DNA from 2 places in the Amycolatopsis sp. NPDC043885 genome. Region 2 is predicted to be linked to the other one. Evidence: riboswitches for the same ligand, from Rfam matches in the RefSeq annotation. Region 2 holds a riboswitch; the other holds the start of a gene.
The links. Region 2 has a riboswitch for glycine ahead of gcvP (aminomethyl-transferring glycine dehydrogenase). Riboswitches for the same ligand answer to the same signal wherever they lie in the genome.
Positions count from the first base shown of each region.

Region 1: it holds a riboswitch for glycine, as region 2 does, so the genes downstream of both, gcvP (aminomethyl-transferring glycine dehydrogenase) here and gcvP (aminomethyl-transferring glycine dehydrogenase) in region 2, are expected to answer to the same signal.

Region 1 is NZ_JBWKEA010000002.1:296,253-299,838, forward strand. Features, by position in the region: gene AC069I_RS11080 (aldehyde dehydrogenase family protein) at 1-145, shown strand, start outside; gene AC069I_RS11085 (3-oxoacyl-ACP reductase) at 191-958, shown strand; gene AC069I_RS11090 (four-helix bundle copper-binding protein) at 1,216-1,578, shown strand; glycine riboswitch at 1,736-1,829, shown strand; gene gcvP (aminomethyl-transferring glycine dehydrogenase) at 1,972-3,586, shown strand, end outside.
Region 2 is NZ_JBWKEA010000026.1:88,475-92,060, reverse strand. Features, by position in the region: gene AC069I_RS41625 (bifunctional nuclease family protein) at 1-71, shown strand, start outside; gene AC069I_RS41620 (TetR/AcrR family transcriptional regulator) at 414-1,028, opposite strand; gene AC069I_RS41615 (MerR family transcriptional regulator) at 1,326-1,907, shown strand; glycine riboswitch at 1,954-2,055, shown strand; gene gcvP (aminomethyl-transferring glycine dehydrogenase) at 2,226-3,586, shown strand, end outside.

The DNA.
Region 1 (3,586 bases), on a different contig from region 2:
GAACCTGTCGGTCAACTCGCATTCGTCCGTCCGGTACTGGACGCCGTTCGGCGGGTTCAAGCAGTCCGGACTGGGCCGCGAACTGGGCCCCGACGCCGTCGACGCCTTCACCGAGACCAAGAACGTCTTCATCAACACAGAGTGAGCCGGTCTCTTTTCGTATCAAGACCATCAGCACGGAGGAATAGGCATGGTTCAGCGTTTCGAAGGCCGCGTCGCGGTCATCACCGGCGGCAGCAGCGGCATCGGCCTCGCCACCGCGCGGCGGCTGGCGAGCGAGGGCGCGAAGGTCGTCATCGGCGACATCTCCGCCGAGGCGGGCAAAGCCGCGGCCGACGAGGTCGGCGGCCTGTTCGTGCAGGCCGACGTCACCGACGCCGAGCAGGTCGAGGCCCTGTTCCAGACCACTGTGGACACTTTCGGCTCGGTCGACGTCGCGTTCAACAACGCGGGCATCTCCCCGCCCGAGGACGACTCGATCCTCACCACGGGCATCGACGCGTGGGAGAAGGTACAGAAGGTCAACCTGACCTCGGTCTACCTGTGCTGCAAGGCCGTGCTGCCGCATATGCGGCGGCAGGGCAAGGGCTCGATCGTCAACACGGCGTCGTTCGTCGCGGTCATGGGCGCGGCGACGTCGCAGATCTCCTACACCGCGTCCAAGGGCGGGGTGCTGGCGATGAGCCGGGAACTGGGCGTGCAGTTCGCGCGGGAGAACATCCGGGTGAACGCGCTGTGCCCGGGACCGGTGAACACGCCGCTGCTCAAGGAACTGTTCGCGAAAGACCCCGAGCGGGCCGCGCGGCGGCTGGTGCACGTGCCGGTCGGGCGGTTCGCGGAGCCGGAGGAGATCGCGGCGGCCGTCGCGTTCCTGGCGAGCGACGACGCCTCGTTCATCACGGCGTCGCAGTTCCTCGTCGACGGTGGGATCTCCGGCGCCTACGTCACGCCCGTCTGACCGCCACGCATTTAGTCCTCTAAATGCGCGCCGTTGGGTCGCGATGTCCGTGAAGGCCTCCTTCCCTACCTTGAGAGTAGGGAAGGAGGCCTTCACGGACTTGGGCCCGGCGCGAACCGTGGCTGTACTTCCGGCCGCCGTCACTCGTCCCGGTGGCTGGGATGGCGGGCCGCTGACCTGCGCTGTAGTCCTGAGACGCGGGACCACCCGGTTCCGTGATCCGAACAGCGCGGGAGGCCCGACGAATGACCCGGCAGATGAGCACCGCCATGCGTGACTGCATCGACCTGTGCAACGAGTGCCACGTCAGGTGCGAGGAGATGATGACGCGCTGCATGGAGATCGGCGGCGCGAAGCTCGGGATGATGATGGTGACCTGCGCGGACATGTCCCGCATGTCCGCCGACATGATGATGCGCTGCTCCGCCATGGTCGCCGACCTCGAGATGATGCGCATGTGCGCGAAGACGTGCGGCCTCGCCTCCCAGATGATGCGCATGTGCGCCCAGGAGTGCGCCAAGACCGGCGACGCCGAGCTCGCCGACGCGGCCGACATGATGATGCGGTGCGCCGAGCTCTGCGGCACGATCACCGCCGAAATGATGATGGAAAACGCGTAACTCGCGTGCTCAGGCACGTAACTCGCGTGCTTGGAGGCGGAACTCACGAGTTACGTCTCCAAGCACGCGAGTGCGGCTCAAGTGACGTGCTCGGCTGGAAGTAGACGCGCGTCGAACACGCCAGGTACGGTGTGCGCACAACTTCAGACAGGGCCGTCGAGCTGGAGCGGGAGAGCCCCCACGAACGTGGTGGGGCACCGAAGGAGCAAACTCCCCGGAATCTCTCAGGTACCCACTACCGCTTCACGCGAGGCCACTCTGGAAAGCAGGCGCGCAAGTGCGTCTCACCCAAGGTGAAAGCCACCCTCAACGGTGGTGAAACTCTCAGGTGCCATGACAGAGGGGGAGTTCCCAGCGCACCGGTCTATCCGGCGCCTGACCCAAGGAGCTCCCTTGACCAGTACGTCCTTCGACGACCGGCACATCGGCCCCTCGGAGTCCGAGCAGGCCAAGATGCTCGCCGAGGTCGGCTACGGCAGTCTCGATGCCCTGGTGCAGGCCGCCGTGCCGTCCGCGATCCGGGTCACCCGCGACCTCGAACTTCCCCCCGCCGCGTCCGAAGAGGACGCCATCGCCGAGCTTCGCGCACTCGCCGCGCTCAACAAGCCGATGACGCAGATGATCGGTCTCGGCTTCCACGACACGGTCACCCCGGCGGTCATCCGCCGCAACGTGCTGGAGAACCCGGCCTGGTACACGGCGTACACGCCGTATCAGCCGGAGATCTCGCAGGGCCGTCTCGAAGCCCTCCTCAACTTCCAGACCATGGTCTCGGAGCTGGCCGGTCTCGCCACCGCGAATGCCTCCCTGCTCGACGAGTCCACCGCCGTCGCCGAGGCCGTCATGCTGATGCGCCGCGCGTCGAAGGCGAAGTCGAACAAGGTCGTCCTCGACGCCGAGTGCCTGCCGCAGACGATCGCGGTCGTCCGCACCCGCGCCGAGGCCATGGGCGTCGAGGTCGAGGTCCGTGACCTGCTCACCGGCCTGCCGGAGGAGTTCTTCGGCGTCGTCGTCCAGTACCCGGGCGCTTCCGGCGTGCTGCGCGGCGCGGGCTTCTACTCCGCCATCTCCGAGACCGCGAAGGCCGCCGGCGCGCTGTACGCCGTCGCCGCCGACCTGCTCGCCCTCACGCTGATCACCGCGCCGGGTGAGTTCGGCGCCGACATCGCCGCCGGTTCGACCCAGCGCTTCGGCGTCCCGCTCGGGTACGGCGGTCCGCACGCCGGGTACATGGCCGTCCGCGCAGGGCTCGAGCGTTCGCTGCCGGGCCGCCTGGTCGGGGTCTCGGTCGACGCCGACGGCAACCCCGCGTACCGCCTCGCCCTGCAGACGCGTGAGCAGCACATCCGCCGCGAGAAGGCGACCTCCAACATCTGCACCGCGCAGGTGCTGCCCGCCGTGCTCGCCGCGATGTACGCGGTCTACCACGGTCCCGACGGCCTCAAGCGCATCGCGACCCGCGTCCACGGCCTCGCCGCGGGCCTGGCGGACGCCCTCCGAGCGGCAGGCGTCGAGGTCGTGCACGAGGGCTTCTTCGATACCGTCCTCGCCCGCATGCCCGGACAGGCCGAAGCGGTCGTCGCGGTGGCGCGGGAGAACGGGATCAACCTCGGCCCGGTCGACGCCGACCACGTCCGCATCGCGGTCGACGAGGTCACCACGCCCGCGATCATCGCCAAGGTGCTCAACGCGTTCGGCGTCGACACCCCCGCCGCCGACGCCCGTGCGCTGCCCGCCGGCCTCGGCCGCGAGAGCGAGTACCTCACCCACGAGGTCTTCCACTCGCACCGCTCCGAGACCGCGATGCTGCGCTACCTGCGCGGTCTGTCCGATCTGGACTACGCGCTCGACCGCGGCATGATCCCGCTCGGCTCCTGCACGATGAAGCTCAACGCCACCACCGAGATGGAGCCGATCAGCTGGCGCGAGTTCGCGGGGATCCACCCCTTCGCGCCCGCGGACCAGGCCGAGGGCTACCACGTGCTGGTCGAGCAGCTGTCCGGCTGGC
Region 2 (3,586 bases):
ACGAGGTCGAGAAGTTCCGCGAGTTCCTCGACTCGGTCTCGCCGGAGGACTTCCGCGGCGCCGACACCTGATCACATCCTGGGATTCCGCGCGAAGGGGCGGTGCCGGTGGCGCCGCCCTTCTTCGTGCGTGCGTTTAGTCCTCTGAATGCGTGGCGCGGCGGCCGGCCGCGCCTCAAGTACGTGAAGGACCCCTTTCCTCGGCTGAGCCGAAGAAAGGGGTCCTTCACGCGCGGTTGCTGTGACTGTTGGTGCACCTGGGGCCAACGTCCGGTCACGGCGACCGTGAGGGCCTCCTTCACTACCTTCAGGGTAGGCAAGGAGGCCTTCACGGACTTCTCCGATCGGGGCGAGCCGACCTCAGGCGGACCGAAAGGTGCCCTTCGCCTCGCACTCGCGACTCACGCGACCCAGTCAGGCGGCGGTCGCCTTGACGAACAGGTCCGCCAGTTCCCGCCCGTACCGCTCCAGGTCCAGTTTCGGATCCGTCGCGAACTTCGCCGCGACACCGTCGATGGCCTGCGCGATCGACAGCGCCATCACGTCCGGCGCGAACTCGCCGAAAGCGCCTTCCTGCTGCCCCTGCCGGAGCTGACGTTCGAGCCTGCCGGTCCGGAACTCCTCGACCAGCGGTGCCGACATGAACCAGCCCTCGGCGTCCGAGCCGCTCGAGCCCATCTCGACCATGACCCGCACCAGTTCCGGGTACGAGCCCAGGAACGCGATCTCCGACTCGATGTAGCCGCGCAGCAGCCCGGCCCGGTCGGTCGTGCCCTGGATCCGCTCCTCGAGGAACTTGTCCTTCATCCCGGTCGCGGTGGTGACCACGGCCTGCATCAGGCCTGCCTTGTTGGTGAAGTGGTACGAGATGATCCGGGTGCTGGACAGCCCGGCCCGCTCCTTGATCTTCGCGAACGACGTCTTGTGGTAGCCGAGGTCGGAGATCGTCGCGATCGTGGCTCCGATGATCTGGGCCCGCCTGGCCGCCTCGGCGACCGACAGCCCCAGCTCCGCCTGGACCTCTTGCATGGCGCTCTGAGTGGAGGGAGTTACTTGCATGAGTAAAAAATAACACGGCTGAGTAAAAGTGGCAACCATGCGGCCGAATGGGGGACCGTGCTCGACAAGCCTCAAGAAGAGCTTGAGGTGGCCCGCGCGTCGCGTTGACCGCTTTGCCGGACGCGCTTACCGTCAATGAAGGTGAATCGCCAAGGTGTGATTCGGATGTCTGGGGCATTCGTCTTGACGAGGAACTCCGGTGCGGACTCACGTGGGTCCGCGCGGCTTTGTTCGCCGGCCGCCAGGTCGGGCGAGGGGAGGCATGGCGTGGTCGAGGCTGGTAGCCCTCAAGAGCCGCTCGTTCCGGTCGCTGACGGCGAGCAGGGCGAGCTGTTCCCCGACTCTTCCCTCCCGGACGAACTCGTCGGCTACCGAGGCCCCGCCGCCTGTCAGATCGCCGGGATCACCTACCGGCAGCTCGACTACTGGGCCCGCACGAAGCTGGTCGCGCCGAGCATCCGCACGGCGCACGGCTCCGGTTCGCAGCGGCTCTACTCGTTCAAGGACATCCTCGTCCTGAAGGTCGTCAAGCGGCTGCTGGACACCGGTGTCTCCCTGCAGAACATCCGCGTCGCCGTCGACCATCTGCGTCTGCGCGGCGTCCGTGACCTCGCCAAGGTCACCCTGTTCTCCGACGGCACCACCGTCTACGAGTGCACCTCGCCCGAAGAGATCGTCGATTTACTCCAGGGCGGGCAAGGTGTCTTCGGGATCGCGGTCAGCGGCGCGATGCAGGAGATCAGCGGCACCATCCACGAGTTCCCGGCCGAGCGGGCCGACGGCGGCGTGATCGAAACGGTCACGCCGGACGAGCTCACACAGCGCCGTAACGCACGTCGCACCGGCTGATCATGAAGCCGCGCGGTCGGCAGGGTAGGCTCACTTCCGCGGTCGACGAATCCGCGCGGGAGAGACCGAGCCGATAACCGTTGAGCTCGGCGCCGAAGGAGCAAGTCCTCCCCGGAACCTCTCAGGCACCCTGGACCGCGCGGAAGAGACGCCTCTGGAAAGTGGTTCGCCAGGTCACAGCCTGGCGGCCCCGCCGACGGTGCAAGCCCGGCTCAACACTCGGGCGAAACTCTCAGGCGCCCCCTCGGGGGTACGGACAGAGTGGGGAGGGCCAGGACAATCGTCCCGGCCCCACCCCCGCGTCTTGGGAGGTCCCCGATGGAGCCCGTATCACTGGCCGCTCTCGAATCCGGGACCCCCTTCGCGGACCGGCACATCGGTCCCGGCGCCGAGGAGCTCGCGCGCATCCTCGACGTCGTCGGCGTCGCTTCCCTGGACGAGCTCGCCGAGCGGGCCGTCCCCGCGTCGCTGCGGGAGTCCGCGACACCGCCGGATCTGCCGCCGCCCGCCACCGAGACCGGCGCGCTCGCCGAACTCCGCGCGCTGGCCGCGCGCGACCGGCCGATGGTCCAGATGATCGGCCTCGGCTACCACGGCACCGTGACCCCGCCGGTGATCCGCCGGAACGTGCTGGAGAGCCCGGCCTGGTACACCGCTTACACGCCGTATCAGCCGGAGATCTCGCAGGGCCGCCTCGAAGCGCTGCTGAACTTCCAGACCATGGTCGCCGATCTGACCGGCCTGCCGATAGCCAACGCCTCCATGCTGGACGAGGCGACCGCCGCGGCGGAAGCGATGACGCTGGTCCGCCGGGCGGGCAAGGCGAAGTCGAACCGGTTCGTGGTCGACGAGGACACCCTTCCGCAGACGATCGAGGTCCTGCGCACCCGAGCCGAACCGCTCGGCATCGAGCTGGTGACCGCGGATCTGTCCCAGGGCATCACCGGACTGGGCCTGGGCGGCGACTTCTTCGGGGTGCTGCTGTCGTATCCGGGCGCGTCGGGAGTCGTCCGCGAATGGGACCACACGATCACCGAGGCCAAGGCACTGGGCGCGGCGGTGGTGATGGCCGCGGATCCGCTGGCGCTGACCCTGTTGCGGTCGCCCGGTGAGCTCGGCGCCGATGTCGCGATCGGATCCACGCAGCGGTTCGGGGTCCCGATGGGCTTCGGCGGGCCGCACGCCGCGTACCTCGCGGTTCGGCAGGGTCTCGAACGGCAGCTGCCCGGCCGTCTGGTCGGGGTGTCGAAGGACGCCGACGGCGCTCCGGCGTACCGGCTCGCGCTCCAGACCCGTGAGCAGCACATCCGCCGCGAGAAGGCGACGAGCAACATCTGCACCGCCCAGGTGCTGCTGGCGGTGATCGCGTCGATGTACGCGGTGTACCACGGTCCCGAAGGCCTGCGCGCCATCGCGAACCGCGCGCACCGGATGGCCACCGTGCTCGCGGCAGGACTCGCCGAGAGCGGTGTCGACGTCGTGCACTGCGAGTTCTTCGACACCGTGATGGTCGCCGTCCCCGGCCGCGCGACCGGGGTCGTCGGCACCGCCCGGGAACTCGGGGTCAACCTGCGGCTCGTCGACGCGGACCACGTCGCCGTCGCCTGCGACGAGACGACGTCCCGTGAGCACCTTTCCCTGGTGTGGAAGGCGTTCGGGGTCGCGGTGTCCGATGTGGA